Regions from separate parts of the Lysobacter cavernae genome, predicted to be linked through region 2. Evidence: riboswitches for the same ligand, from Rfam matches in the RefSeq annotation. Region 2 holds a riboswitch; each other region holds the start of a gene.

Region 1 (4,990 bases), on a different contig from region 2:
CTGCCGGACTCGACCGCGCTGGCGCTGGACCGCACGCGCATGGCCTACGAGCGCACGATGATGGCGTGGGTGCGCACGGCGGTGTCGCTGATCTCGTTTGGTTTCACCATCTACAAGTTCTTCCAGTACCTGCAGCAGGACCAGAAGGTCGTGCATACCGGCCTGTTCGGGCCGCGTCATTTCGCGATGGTGATGATCGGCAGCGGCATCATCGCGCTGGTCGTTGCGACCTGGGACCACCGCCGCAACATGGGCCGGTTGCGCGCCCATTACGGCCCGATGCCGTGGTCGCCGGCGACGGTGTTGGCGACGCTGATCGGTTTGCTCGGCGTGATGGGCCTGCTGGCCGTGGTGTTTCGCCAGTGAGCCGCGGCGACTCGGTGTCAGGGCGCGAACGGGCACCTGACGGCAACATACCCGCCGCCGTGATCCACGACGGCGGGCAGGTGCCGTATCGCTTACTGCGCTGGCGCGTAGCGCAGCGTCAGGAACCACTCGCGCCCGGGTTGGTTGTAGAACGAGGCGGTCTCGTAGTCGCGGTCGAAGACGTTGGCTACGCGTGCCTGCAAGCTCAATGACGGCGTGAAGGCGTACTCGGCGCGCAGGTCGAGCGTGCCGTAGCCGCCCATGCGGCGGGTGTTGGCGACGTCATCAAAGCGTGCGCCTTCGCCGGTGGCGGTCACGCCGACGCGGAATGTACCGAAGGCGCGATCCAGGTCCACGCGCGCGCTGTTGCGGGCACGGCGCGCCAGTTCATTGCCGGCATAGACGCCCGAGCGGTTCTCGGCATCGAGGTAGCTGATGGCGCCACGCGCGGTCCAGCCCAGCACTTGCGTGTCGATGCCCAGTTCGGCGCCGCGCATGCGCGCATGGTCGATGTTGTTGGGCACGCCCATCGAGGCGTCGTAGGCGATCATGTCGTCGACATCGGTGTCGAAGGCATCCAGGTGCGCGGTGAACGTGGTGGCCTGGTAGGCCAGGCCCAGTTCCCAGGTCTTCGAGTCTTCCGGGCGCAGGTGGGGGTTGCTGCTGGCGAAGCCGCCGAACGGCGGGAAGTACAACTCGTTGAAGGTCGGCGCGCGGAAGGCCGTGCCGTAGCCGGCGGTGACGCGCCAGTTCTGCGCGAAGCCGAGGCCCCACGCGGCACTGCCGGTGGTGTGGCCGCCGAACTGGTCGTTGTCGTCGCGGCGCACGCTGGCTTCCAGCGACTGCTCGCCAAGCGTTCCTGCTTCAAAACGGCCCTGGTACTGGACGAAGGCGGCCTGGTTGCCGCGCTGCGTGCGGTCGTACTGCGTGGTGCTTTCGACCTGGTCGTGCAGCCAGTCCAGACCCAGGCTCAGCAGCTGATCGCGGCCGATGCCGAAGTCGCCCTGCAAGGTGGCGCTGTCGCGGTCGGTGCTGAAGGTGTCGATGTACAACTCGTCGGCGAAGTTGTCCGAGGCGTCGACGTTTCGGCCGGCGGTCAGGTGCAGGTCGATGCGGTCGGACGGGCGCCAGCGCAGGGTGCCGCCGATCACCTGCTGCACGGTCTCGGAGCGGTTGTAGAAGCTGCCGTCGAACTCGTTGTCCCCTTCGTTGCGCAGGGTGTGGCCCTGCAGGCTCCACTGCTCGTTGAAATCAAGACCGCCACGCAGCGACAGCGCGTTGGCGGTGTAGCCGTCGCGGTCGGGCTCCTCGGTGAAGCAGCCGGCAAACAGCGTGCTGGAGCCGTTGCAGGCGTTGATGCCCTGGGTGTGGCGGTACTGGTAGTCGGCACCGAACCAGCCACGGCCGCCGCTGCCGCCGAAGCCGACGCCGTATTCGGTGAGGCCGTTGCTGCCGCCGCCGACGCGCACGCGCGGCACGAACGCGCCCCGGTCGCGGCGGGTGAACACCTGGATCACGCCGCCGATGGCGTCGGCGCCGTACAGGCTCGAGCGCGGGCCACGGACGATCTCGACGCGATCGATCATCTCCACCGGCAGGTCCTGGAACGATGCCAGGCCGGAAGTGGCCGAGCCGATGCGGATGCCGTCGACCAGCACCAGCACGTGGTCGGACTCGCTGCCGCGCAGGAACAGCGTGGTCAGCTTGCCCTGGCCGCCCTGGTTGGACGCGGTGATGCCGGCGCGGCCGCGCAGCAGGTCGGGCAGCGAACGCGCCTGGCTGCGCTGGATCTGCTCGCGGTCGATCACCTCGACCGGGGTCAGCGCGTCATTGGCGCTGATCGCGGTGCGGTTGGCGGTGACGAAGACCTGGTCGAGGTCGGTGGCGTCCTGCGCCCGGGCGACGGCGGGCAGGGCCAGCGCGCAGGCGGCGGTGAGGGACAGGATTCGCAGGGACATCTGGGGTTCTCCGGCGCACGGCAGGGCCGCGCGGGCGAGGGGGAATCGCGTGGAGAACTCGGGGCTGCGTTGCAGGCGCACGGGACGCCGACGTCGCCGCCGCGACGCCCTCCGCATCGCAATCAGTCGTGCACCGAGGCCGGTCTCCGGACTCGCGAGTGGAGGCAACCTCCGATCGCAGCGCCTTCCCGTGCGGCCCTGGTTTCAGGGCCGGCCGCTCCCGGAGGAGCTGCCAGACAGTGGCGTGTGCCGCGATTCGACTCGCTTACCGTTGCGGGGGCAGTGCCGGGCTGGCCACGCTGGGCGTGGCGTCACCGGCTTCCCGTTTCAACCCGTCGGCAGGACGCCGCCGGGTCACCTCGAAGCGCGCGCAGTCTACGCGATCCGCTGGCGGCGGCCAAAAGCGCGTGTCAGTCGCCGCGCTCGGGCTCGTCGAACAGCGGCGGCATCGCCACGGTGTCCTCGGTCAGCACGGTGGTCCGCACCGGTCCGGCGGCGGGGCGGTTGCGCGGCGCCGGCAGCAGGGCGGTGGCGGCGTCGGCGGCGAGGATCAGCTCGCTGCGGCGCTCGTCCGGGATCTCCTGCCAGTGGCAGTCGAGCAGCGCGCCTTCGATCGCGTAGAGCAGGTTCAAGGTCGGCTTGAAGCCGGCGCGCTTGACCCGCATGAAGGCCTCGACCGTGCCGACCGCGGCCAGGTCCTCGTGCGTGCGCAGGCCGACCTGGCGCAGCCAGGCGGCGGATTTGGGGCCGATGTTGCGCAGCTTGTCAGTGCTCATGCCAGCGACTCCACGAAGGCGAGTGCGATCGCCTCGAGGCCGTGTTGATCGTCGGCGTCGAAGCGGTCGAGTTGCGGACTGTCGAGATCGAACACGCCGATCAATGCGCCGTCGGCCGCGACCAGCGGCACGACGAGTTCGGAATTGGAAGCCGAGTCGCAGGCGATATGCCCCGGGAAGGCGTGCACGTCGGCGATGCGCTGGGTCTGCCGGGTCGAGGCCGCGGCGCCGCACACGCCCTTGTCGAGCGCGATGCGCACGCACGCGGGCAGGCCCTGGAACGGACCGACCACCAGCTCGCGGCCGTCGAAGAAATAGAAACCGACCCAGTTCAGTGCCGGCAACGCGTGATAGACCAGCGCCGCCAGGTTGGCGGCGTTGGCGACGCGGTCGCGTTCGCCGTGCAGCAACGCGCGCGCTTGCGCGAGCAACTGCGTGTACTGGTCCGGCTTGCTGCCGGCGAGGGCGGTGGCGGAGAAGCTCATCGGGTCGAGTCTAGCAGCGCTGCGGGCGGCTGTTACGATGCGCCGATGCCTGCGAACGCCCCCCTTGTAGCCGGTGTCTACGTCACCGGAACCGATACCGGCGTCGGCAAGTCGATCGCCAGCGTGGCCCTGGTCCACGCCCTGCGCGATCACGGGGGGCGTGCGGTCGGGATGAAGCCGGTGGCGAGCGGCTGCGGGCGTGTCGACGGTGCTTGGCGCAACGAGGACGCACTCGCGCTGCAGGCCGCCAGCGATCCGCTGCCGGACTACGACGACGTCAACCCGTACGCGCTGCCGGAGGCGACCGCGCCGGAGATCGCCGCGCACCGCGCCGGCGTGGTGCTGGCACTGGACCGCATCGAAGCCGGTTACCGGCGGCTGGCGGCGCAGGCCGACACGGTTGTGGTCGAGGGCGTCGGCGGCTGGGCCGCACCGCTGTCGGCGCAACTGGACCAGCTCGATGTGGTGCGCGCGCTGGACTTGCCGGTGGTGCTGGTGGTCGGGCTGCGACTGGGCTGCATCAGCCATGCGCGCCTGACCGCGCGCGCGATCGCGGCCGACGGCGTGCGCCTGCTCGGCTGGATCGGCAACGAGGTCGACCCGGGCCTGGCCGAGCGCGACGAGTACTTCGCGTTGCTGCAGCCGCGCCTGCCGGTGCCGTGCCTGGGGCGCCTGCCGTATCTGCCGGGACCGACGCCAGCCGCGCCGGCTGGATTGCTCGACCTGACGCCGCTGCGGCGCTGACCGCAGAAACACAAAGGGCGCCTTGGGCGCCCTTTGTGCCACGGCATCGACTGGCCTCAGCCATGCTGCGGTGCCGGCGTCGCCGGTGGCAGTGCCGCGCCGGTCTGCGCCCGGTGCGCACTGTGGTCGCGCGCCATGTACAGGTAGAACGCCGGCAGCACGAACAGCGTGAACGTCGTGCCGATCAACATGCCGCTGGCAATCACCACACCCATCGAGAAGCGCGAGGCCGCACCCGGGCCGGTGGCGATCAGCAGCGGCACCATCGCGAACACCAGCGCGGCGGTGGTCATCAGCACCGGGCGCAGACGGATCGCGGCGGCTTCCTCGATCGCCTCGCGCTTGCTCAGGCCACGGTCGAGTTGCAGCTTGTTGGCGAATTCCACGATCAGGATGCCGTGCTTGGAGATCACGCCGACCAGGGTCACCAGGCCGACCTGGGTGTAGATGTTGATGCTCATCCCGGGGAAGGCCTCGATCCCGGCGAAGCCCAGGATGTTGCTCAGCAGGGCCAGCACGTTGAGCACCAGCAGCGCGCCGCAGATCGCCATCGGCACGGTGACCAGCATGATCAGCGCGTCGCGGAAACTCTCGAACTGCGCCGACAGCACCAGGAAGATGATGATCAGCGCGAACGCCATCGTCACCAGCATCGCCGCGC
Region 2 (4,990 bases):
TTGCGGAACGCGCCGCCGGCCGACTCCGGCACGCTTGAATGGCAGCGCGCGCAGTTGGCCGCGAACACCTCGTGGCCGCGCGTGACCGCACCGGTGCCGAAGTCCTTTTCGAGGTCGGTTACCAGGTCGTCGTGGCGGTAGCGCGCGCCCGGGTTGGCGGCCTTGCGCGCGGTCTCGCGCGCCGTGGCCAGGTCGGTGGCGTGTGTTTCGGACGAATGCAGGAAGGCGGCGATGTCGCCAAGCCGGTCCTCGATCGCGCGGAACGCCGGGCAGTCGCGGCGGCACTGGCCGATGTCGAATGGCGTCTGGCCGAAGTTGCGGCCCTGCGGATCGAGCTGGCGCAGGTCGGTGAGGTGGTTGAGCCAGCACTGCTCGGCGCAGGAGCCGATGTTGAAGTACACGCGCTGGATCGCCTCGTTGGCACCGATCGAATCTTCGCCGCCCTTGAGGATGTGGTGCACGGTTTCCTGCTGCGTGCCCTTGCGCCAGCACTTGCTGTCACGCCCCGGCTCGCACCAGCACGCGGCTTCGCCGTCCTTGCAACTGGCGACTTTGCGCCACTTGTCGACGACTTCGCCGGAGAAGGTCGGGCGCTGGTGCAGGTTGATGATCGCGTTGATCGTGCCCGGGTTGTTGATCTGGTCGTTGGGAATGGCCGAGGTGTCACTGGTGCCGGGCCGCGCATGCGCGAACATCTGGTACTCCAGCGAGTCGTGCGGCATGCCCGAGGCCAGCATCTCGGAGATGCGCAGGTACTGGTTGCCGATCGCGCCCTTGATGTTGGCCCAGGTCGGATTGGCCGGGTCCTTGGGCGGGTTGAGCGGGTCGAAGGCGATATGGCACGAGCCGCAGCTGGTGCCGATCAGGAACGGCGGCTCGATCGAGCCGTCGGCGAGGCGCCGCACGCGCGCATCGGCGGACTGGGGAGTGCTCGAGAGCGTGCGGCTGTAGCCCTCCCAACTGGCGAGCCGGCCATTGATCGCCAGCCAGCGCGCCTTGTCGAAGCGCGGGTTCGGGAATTTGCGGAACCCCAATGCGCCCGTCGAGGTGCCGAAGGCGAGGTCGCAGGCCGATTGGCGCGGGTCCTGGTCGCGGCGGTGCGGGTCGTCCGCTGCCATCGGCGCGTCGACGAAGTCGCAGGCCGGATCGCGGTAGCCCGGCTTGCCGACATGCGCGAGCAGTTGCGCATCGCCAGGACACCACTGGAACCCGTAGGTTTCGTCCAGGCTCCGGGCCGGGCAGCCGTTGCTGCCGGGCAGGCAGCAACCGGGGTCGTTGATCAGGCCCCAGGCGGCGAAGCGGTCGTCGCGGCGGTCGGCGCGCAGCACGCGGAACCAGTCGATCAGGATGCCGACGCGCTGCTGGAACACGTAGGTGTGGAAGCGCGAATTGCCGCCGGTGGCCTTGTACCAGATCTCGCGGCCGGCGCGTTCGGAGGCGGACAGGCCGGCTTCACCGGTGTAGAAGCCCGGCGCATCGCGTACTGGTGCGGTGCTGGCGACGGGCATTGCCGCGGTCGGCGCGGCGCTGGCGGTCGTGGCGGGAAGAGCTGTCGCCACCGTCGCGGTGTGTCGTGCGGAAACAACAGCTAGTACCCCCACGACAATCAGGACGCCCGCGGCGGCGATCCATGCGGTCCGTTTCATCGTTTCTCCTCCACACAGCCGAATGCATGCCGCACGCGGCCCGTTGGGCGTCACTGTGCAAACCAACGCCGTGGCAGAGGCCGAACGGCCATCGCCGCGGAAGAGCGCGCCGTGATGAAGCTGCTAAGATGCGCGAGCCTGAGGTGACCGCTGGCCTGGCCAGCGGTTGAAACGGGAATCCGGTGCGCTTTGGTCGTGCATGCACGGCCGGCAATTCCGGAGCTGCCCCCGCAACGGTAGGCGAGACAACGATCCGCATCACCGCCACTGTGCACACGCATGGGAAGGCGCGGACCGGAAGGCTGCAAGCCCTTTCACGGCTTGACCTTCACTCGCGAGCCCGGAGACCGGCCTTTGTGCGACCCGACACGCGGTGGGCGATGTCATGGGGCGCATGCCTGGCGCGTGTCGCATCCAGACCTCCTTCCGCCTGTCCTTAGCCATCGATTCCGCGCGGGCAGGCGCGGCCAAGGAGTGTTGTTCGTGAATTCGTACCGTTTGTCTTTCCGCCAATCCGCATTGGCGGCCGCGCTGTCGTTCGTCATCACCGCCCCGGCCTTGGCCGAAGGCGCCGCCACCGACCTCGACCAGGTTGTCGTCACCGCCACGCGCACCGCGCAGACCCAGGACCAGACCCTGGCCGCGATCACCGTGATCGATCGCAGCGAAATCGAACGCCTGCAGCCGAACTCGCTGCCCGACCTGCTGCGCGGCCGCGCCGGTATTTCGCTGGCCAACAACGGCGGTCCTGGCAAGGCGACCTCGCTGTTCCTGCGCGGCACCGAGTCCGACCACGTGCTGGTGCTGGTCGACGGCATCAAGATCGGCTCGGCCACCAGCGGCGGCGCGTCGCTGCAGGACATCCCGGTCGAGCAGATCGAACGCGTCGAGATCGTGCGCGGGCCGTTCTCCAGCCTGTACGGCTCCGAAGCGCTCGGCGGCGTGATCCAGATCTTCACCCGACAGCCGCAGGGTGCGTTCGCACCGACGCTCAGCGCCGGTATCGGCAGCTATGCCAGCCAGCGCCTGGCCGCCGGCGTCGCCGGTCGCGGCAATGGCAGCGTTGACGAGCGCGGGGGCTGGTACTCGGTCAATCTTGCCCACGAGAACATCGACGGCATCAACGCTTACCGCGGCACGCGCAATTTCGATCCGGACAAGGACGGCTACCGCAACAACTCGGCGACCGTGCAGGGCGGCTACCGCTTCAGCCCGCAATGGGACGCCGAAGCGCGCCTGTTCCGAGCCGAGGGCTACAACGAATACGACGGCAGCCTCAACAACGAGGCCGACACCGTGCAGCAGGTGCTCGGTGGCCGCGTGCGCTACACGCCGAGCGAACGCCTCAAGCTGACCGCCAGCCTGGGCAGCAGCGCCGACCTCAGCGAGAACTATCTCAACGGCGTGTACTCGTCCAACTTCGATACGCGCCGCGAGCTGGGTTCGCTGCAGGCCGACATCGGTGCCGGCACCGGTCTGCTCAGCTTCGGCTACGACTGGCAGCGCGACGAGGTCGACAGCAACACCCGCTATGCACGCGACCAGCGCATCAACCGCGGCCTGTTCGGCCAGTGGCAGCAGAGCTTCGGCGCGCAGTCGTTGCAGGCCAGCCTGCGTCGCGACGACGACAGCCAGTTCGGCGGCCAGACCACTGGCAGCGTGTTGTGGGGCTGGGACTTCACCGACGCACTGCGCCTGGGCGCCAGCTACGGCAGTGCGTTCAAGGCGCCGACCTTCAACGAGCTGTATTTCCCCGGTTACGGCAATCCCGAACTGCAGCCGGAGACCTCGAAGAGCTTCGAGCTGAGCCTGCGCGGCGAGCACGGCTGGTCGCTCAACGCGTTCGATACCAGGATCGACGACATGATTGCCTACGACGTGACCCTCGGCGATTTCGGCGGCCCCAACAACATCGACCGTGCCCGCATCCAGGGCTTCGAGGCGGCCGCCGATACCACGCTCGTCGGTTGGGACCTGCGCGCCAGCGCCACCTGGCTGGACCCGCGCAACGACGGCAACGACCGCAACCGCGACAACATCCTGCCGCGGCGCGCGCGCCAGAGCGGCCGTGTCGATGCCGACCGTCGTTTTGGCGATTTCAGCATCGGTGCCAGCGTGACCGGCGCCGGCGAGCGTTACGACAACCTGTCCAATACCACGCGCCTGGGCGGCTACGGCCTCACCGATCTGCGCGTGGGCTATGCGTTCAATACGGACTGGAACCTGCAGCTGGCCGCCAACAACGTGTTCGACAAGCAGTATGAAACCGCTGCGCTCTACAACCAGCCCGGCCGCAACTACCTGCTGACCCTGCGTTACCGACCCGCTCGCTGAGCGGGCGTCCATTCGCCACCACCACCACGAGGCCACCGATGAAGCCGTTGACCCGACCCGCCAACCTCGGTCTGTTCGTCGCGTTCGCGACGCTGATGATCGCCACGCGTTTCCACCATTTCGGTACCGTGATCCATCTGCCGGATGCGTCGATGGCGTTGTTCTTCCTCGGCGGGTTGTACCTGCGCAAGCACTGGCAGTTCGCGGCCTACCTGGGGTTGGCGGTGGTGATCGACTGGATCGCGATCGACTACGCCGGCGTCAGCGATTTCTGCGTGACCCCGGCGTACTCGTTCCTGCTGCCGGCCTATGCGGTGCTGTGGTACGGCGGCCGGCTGTATGCCGATCGCCTGCAAGTCGGTTGGGCCCCCATGCTGGGCGCGGCCGGTGTTGGCCTGGTCAGCGCGTCGCTGTCGTTCGCGATCTCCAACGGTGCGTTCTACTGGCTCGGCGGGCGTTACGCCGAGCCGCACTTTGCCGAGTACCTCGCGCGTGCCTGGCAGTGGGGCCCGTTGTTCGTGCGCACGACGATGGCCTACATCGTCGTGGCGCTGGCGGTGCATGCGCTGGTGGCGTGGGCGCTGCGCGGGCGCATCGGCCAGTGGCCGGCCGGCGTTTGATCCACTTCCGGGAGCAGGTCATGTCGCGTATCAAGTCCATGCCAGCGACCTCGTCGTTGCCGTTGCAATCGGCGCGCAGCCAGATACTGGTCGGCCTGGCGCTGGCCGCATTGATGATCTGCACGCGTGGCCAGCATTTCGCCAGCGTCAACGCGTTGCCGAGCGCCTCGTGGGCGGTGTTCTTCCTCGCCGGCGCGCTGCTGCGGCCGATGTGGGCGCTGCCTGCGTTGTTCGTGCTGTCGTCGCTGATCGACTTCGGCAGCCTGGCGGCGGGCACGATCAGCGACTGGTGCCTGTCACCGGCATACTGGGCGCTGGCGTTCGCCTACGCCGCACTGTGGCTGGGCGGCCACGTCTACGCGCGCCGCGTCCACGTCGACCGCTGGGCCA
Region 3 (4,990 bases), on a different contig from region 2:
GCCATGTGGCAGCTCTCGTCGCGGAACACCCAGTTGGTGCCCGCGGCCAGCCCGTGCAGCAGCCCGCGCGAGCGCAGGTAGTAGACGTAGGCGAAGGCGGCGAAGAAGAACAGGCCCTCGATGCAGCAGGCGAAGCAGATCAGGTTGAGCAGGAACTGCCGGCGCTGCGCGGCGGTCTCGATGCGCTGCAGGTTCTGGATCGAGTCGATCCACTTGAAGCAGAACTCGGCCTTGGCGCGGATCGAGGGAATGTTCTGCACCGCGTCGAAGGCCTTGGCGCGCGCGACCGGGTCGGGCAGGTAGGTGTCCAGCAATGTGAGGTAGAACTGCACGTGCAGCGCTTCCTCGTACAGCTGCCGCGACAGGTACATGCGCGCTTCGGGCGCGTTGATGTGCTGGTAGAGGTTCAGCACCAGGTTGTTGGCGACGATGGAGTCACCGGTGGCGAAAAACGCGACCAGGCGTTCGATCAGGTGGCGCTCGGCCGGGCCGAGCTTGTGCTTGAGGTCGTTGACGTCGAGCGAGAAGTCAACCTCCTCGACCGTCCAGGTGTTGCGGATCGCGTCGCGGTACATCTCGTAGAACTGCGGGTAGCGCATCGGCCGCAGGGTCAGGTCGAAGCCGGGGTCGAGCAGGCGGGTGTCGGTGGCCATGGGAATCCTTTGCGTGGAAACCCTCTGCCCTTGTGGGAGAGGGTGGCGCGAAGCGCCGGGAGAGGGGGACGCTGTTGTTCTTCCTGGGGGGAGGGCGCGTCCCCTCTCCCTGGCGCCGTTGGCGCCTGTCCCTCTCCCACAAGGGGAGAGGGAGGTGGGACTACTACTACTGGCAGGCCTCGCAGCTTTCCGGGTTCTCCAGCGAGCACGCCATCGCTTCGACTGCGCTGTACTCCGGCTTGGCTGCTTCCACAACGCCGCTGACCGTGGCCTTGGCGATCTTCGTCGCCGGGCGCGAGCGCAGGTAGTAAGTGGTCTTGAGCCCCTTCTTCCACGCGTACATGTACATCGACGACAACTGGCCGATGTTCGGGCTTTCGATGAACAGGTTCAGCGACTGGCTCTGGTCGATGAACGCACCGCGCTCGGCGGCCATGTCGATCAGCGAGCGCATCGGCAGTTCCCACGCGGTGCGATAGACCTGACGCAGCGATTCGGGGATCTGCTCGATGCCCTGGATCGATCCTTCGGCCATCTTGATGCGGTCACGCAGTTCCGGTGTCCACAGGCCCAACGCCTTCAGCTCTTCGGCCAGGTAGCGGTTGACGACGAGGAAGTCGCCCGACAGCGTCTCGCGCTTGAACAGGTTCGACACCTGCGGCTCGATGCACTCGTAGCAGCCGGCGATCGAGGCAATCGTCGCGGTCGGCGCGATCGCGATCAGCAGCGAGTTGCGCAGGCCGTGCTTGGCGATGCGTGCACGCAGGCCGTCCCAACGCTCCGGGTTGCTCGGCATCACGCCCCAGGCCTCGAACTGCAGCTCGCCCTGCGCCGCGCGCGTGTCGGCGAAGCCGGGGTGCTTGCCGCGCTCCAGTGCCAGTTCATTGGAGGCCGACAGCGCGTGGAAATAGATGGCTTCGGCAATCTGCTTCGACAGCGCCCGCGCCGGTTCCGAGTCGAACGGCATCCGCAGCTTGAAGAACACGTCCTGCAGGCCCATCACGCCGAGGCCGACCGGGCGCCACTTCAGATTGGCGCGGCGCGCGGTCTCGATCGGGTAGAAATTCAGATCGATCACGCGATCGAGCTGGCGCATGGCCAGGCGCACGGTCTGCGCCAGCTTGTCGAAGTCGAAGCGACCATCCTCGCCGTGCACCGGGCCCTCGGCGAAAAGTTCGACGTGGTGCGACAGGTTGATCGAGCCGAGGTTGCACACTGCGGTCTCGTCCTGCGAGGTGACTTCCAGGATCTCGGTACACAGGTTCGACAGGTGCACGACATTGCCGGAGAGCAACGTCTGGTTGCAGGCGCGGTTGGACTTGTCCTTGAAGTTCATCCAGCCGTTGCCGGTCTGCGCCAGCGTGCGCATCATCCGCGCGTACAGCTCGCGCGCCTTGACCTGCTTGGTCGCCAGGCCGGCGAGTTCGGCGGCGTGGTAGGCATCGTCGAAGGCCTCGCCCCACAAGTCGGTCAGTTGCGGCACCCTGGCTGGGTCGAACAGCGACCAGTTACCATCGGCCTCGACCCGGCGCATGAATTCGTCGGGGATCCAGTTGGCGAGGTTGAGGTTGTGCGTGCGCCGTGCCTCGTCACCGGTGTTGTCGCGCAGTTCGAGGAACTCCTCGACGTCGGTGTGCCACGGCTCCAGGTACACACAGGCCGCGCCCTTGCGCTTGCCACCCTGGTTGACCGCGGCGACCGAGGCGTCGAGCGTCTTCAGCCACGGCACGATGCCGTTGGACAGGCCGTTGGTGGAACGGATCAGCGAACCGCGCGAACGGATGCGCGAGTACGACAGGCCGATGCCGCCGCTGAACTTGGAGAGCTTGGCCACGTCCATGTAGCGCTTGTAGATGCTTTCCAGCGAGTCTTCCGGCGAGTCGAGCAGGAAGCAGCTCGACAGCTGTTCGTGGGTGGTGCCGGAGTTGAACAGCGTCGGTGAGGACGGGATGTAGTCCAACTGCGCCATGCGCCGGTACAGCGCGAGTGCATCGCCGATGTCCCCGCTCAGCGCGCAGGCGATGCGCAGGAAGAACTGCTGCGGCGTCTCGATCACCGTGCGCGCGGTCGGGTGGCGCAGCAGGTAACGGTCGTACAGCGTGCGCAGGCCGAAGTAGTCGAAGCGCGCGTTGAGCGAGTGGTCGATGGCGTCGTTGAGCTTGCGCGCGTTGGCCTGCACGAAAGTCAGCAGGCACTCGTTGATCAGGCCCAGCTCATGGCCGCGCTGCACCGACTGCGAGAACGCATGGATCTCGATGCCGGCGACTTCCTTCTCGATCACGCCGGCCAGCAGGCGTGCGGCCAGGCGGCCGTACTCGGGTTCCTCGGCGGTCAGCAGCGCGGCGGTGCGGATCGACAGTTCGTCGAGCTCGCGCGTGGTCGCGCCGTCGTACAGGCCGGAAATCGTGCGCGTGGCCACGCGCATCGGGTCGACCGCGAACAGGCCTTCGCCGTTGCGCGTCACCGCGCGCACGATCTTGTTGAGGTCGACCGGTTCGCGGCGGCCGCTGCGCTTGGTCACCGTCATGGTGAGGTTGGCGGCGGGCGGGGTCAGGGCGAAGCCCGGTTCGGCATCGGTGGGTGCACGGTTCGGCGCGGCGGCGGTCGCGGTCGCCGCGTGAGGCGCTTCGGTCAGGGTGGTCATGGCAAGGCTCCAGTGCGTGGCGCACGGCTCGTCGTCCTTTCCCTCGAGGGACGACGCACGAAGACGCGGACGCACCATCGGACGCACCGCGAATGCGGCGCCGACGGCACGGCCACGCCCCCGCGGGCGCGGAGTCAGGAGGATGGAGTGCGGGTGTCGCTCAGCCCGAGACGGGCGAACGCGATGCCGGGCATCGCGGAGCGACACCGACCGTCTTCCCTCCGAAGACTCCCTGGCCGGTCACCGCGCGGTGTGCATCGCGCGGCTGTCGGCAGGTCTTCGGACTTATGGACACGGGATCGGGCTTTGACCCTACAAACCTTCCCACCTACTGGCCGTCGCTTCCCAGGGGCGATGCCCCCAGTGCCATGACGGCGGTCGTTTCCACTTACCGCTGCGGGGCAGTGCCGGCCTTGGACGCTGATGTCCGCACCGGGCTTCCCTTTTCAGCCGACCGCAAAGTCGGCACCGACGGCCACAACATAGTGGGGTCATCATGATCCGTCAACGCAAAATCTTGTGAAGACGCGGCAGGCCTTGCTGCACCGGCGATTTGCCGCGCGGCGTCGCGGACGGGACAATACGCGCCCTTGCGCCGGCCTCTGCGGCCGCGCCAACGCCGTCTCGTCCGGCCTCGAACCACGGAAGCGCCCATGTCCATCCTCCGCATGACCGACCTCGACCTGCGCGGCAAGCGCGTGCTGATCCGCGAAGACCTCAATGTGCCGATCAACGAGAACGGCCGCATCACCTCCGAGCAGCGCATCACCGCGGCGTTGCCGACGATGAAGCTGGCGCTGGCGAAGGGCGCGGCGGTGATGGTGACCTCGCACCTGGGCCGGCCGAAGGAAGGCGTGTGGAGCCAGGCCGATTCGCTGGCGCCGGTGGCCCAGCGCCTGTCCGAGCTGCTCGGCATCGACGTGCCGCTGGTCAAGGATTGGGTCGACGGCGTCGATGTGGCGCCCGGTCAGCTGGTCCTGCTCGAGAACTGCCGCATGAACGTCGGCGAAGGCAAGGACGACGAGGCTTTGTCGAAGAAGTACGCCGCGTTGTGCGACGTGTTCGTGATGGACGCGTTCGGCACCGCGCACCGCGCCCAGGCCTCGACCCACGGTGCGATCAAGCACGCCACGGTCGCCGCCGGCGGCCCGCTGCTGATGGCCGAACTCGACGCGCTGGCCAAGGCGCTCGACAACCCGGCGCGACCGCTGCTGGCGATCGTCGCCGGCTCCAAGGTCAGCACCAAACTGGAACTGCTGGCGTCGCTGGTCGGCAAGGTCGACCAGCTGATCGTCGGAGGCGGCATCGCCAACACCTTCATTGCTGCGATGGGGCATGGCGTCGGCAAATCGCTGGTCGAAACCGACCTGATCGGCACCGCCAAGAAGATCATGGCCGACGCCAAGGCGCGCGGCGCCGACATTCCGCTGCCGGTCGACGTCGTCGTCGCCCCGGCCTTCGCAAGCGACGCGCTGGCGACGATCAAGCCGGTCGACCAGGTTGGTGCCGACGACATGATCCTCGACATCGGGCCGGAGACCGCCACGCGCTACGCGCTGATGATCAAGGATGCCGGCACCGTGGTCTGGAACGGCCCGGTCGGCGTGTTCGAGTTCGAGGCCTTCGGTCGTGGCACCGAGACGGTGGCGCATGCGATCGCCGAGTCGCGCGCGTTCTCGATCGCCGGTGGCGG

What was found. Region 2 has a riboswitch for cobalamin ahead of btuB (TonB-dependent vitamin B12 receptor). Riboswitches for the same ligand answer to the same signal wherever they lie in the genome.
Region 1: linked by a shared signal. The riboswitch ahead of btuB (TonB-dependent vitamin B12 receptor) and the one ahead of btuB (TonB-dependent vitamin B12 receptor) in region 2 are both predicted to bind cobalamin.
Region 3: linked by a shared signal. The riboswitch ahead of ACFOLC_RS07515 (ribonucleoside-diphosphate reductase subunit alpha) and the one ahead of btuB (TonB-dependent vitamin B12 receptor) in region 2 are both predicted to bind cobalamin.

What each region holds. Positions count from the first base shown of each region.
Region 1 covers NZ_JBHRXK010000002.1:115,493-120,482, reverse strand. Annotated here, with positions in the region: gene ACFOLC_RS04985 (YidH family protein) at 1-366, shown strand, start outside; gene btuB (TonB-dependent vitamin B12 receptor) at 459-2,324, opposite strand; cobalamin riboswitch at 2,445-2,701, opposite strand; gene ACFOLC_RS04975 (TfoX/Sxy family protein) at 2,735-3,100, opposite strand; gene ACFOLC_RS04970 (GAF domain-containing protein) at 3,097-3,585, opposite strand; gene bioD (dethiobiotin synthase) at 3,631-4,329, shown strand; gene ACFOLC_RS04960 (efflux RND transporter permease subunit) at 4,386-4,990, opposite strand, start outside.
Region 2 covers NZ_JBHRXK010000004.1:360,027-365,016, forward strand. Annotated here, with positions in the region: gene ACFOLC_RS11325 (hypothetical protein) at 1-1,646, opposite strand, end outside; cobalamin riboswitch at 1,771-2,016, shown strand; gene btuB (TonB-dependent vitamin B12 receptor) at 2,130-3,980, shown strand; gene ACFOLC_RS11335 (hypothetical protein) at 4,019-4,600, shown strand; gene ACFOLC_RS11340 (hypothetical protein) at 4,639-4,990, shown strand, end outside.
Region 3 covers NZ_JBHRXK010000003.1:74,341-79,330, forward strand. Annotated here, with positions in the region: gene ACFOLC_RS07510 (ribonucleotide-diphosphate reductase subunit beta) at 1-653, opposite strand, end outside; gene ACFOLC_RS07515 (ribonucleoside-diphosphate reductase subunit alpha) at 820-3,180, opposite strand; cobalamin riboswitch at 3,551-3,785, opposite strand; gene ACFOLC_RS07520 (phosphoglycerate kinase) at 3,951-4,990, shown strand, end outside.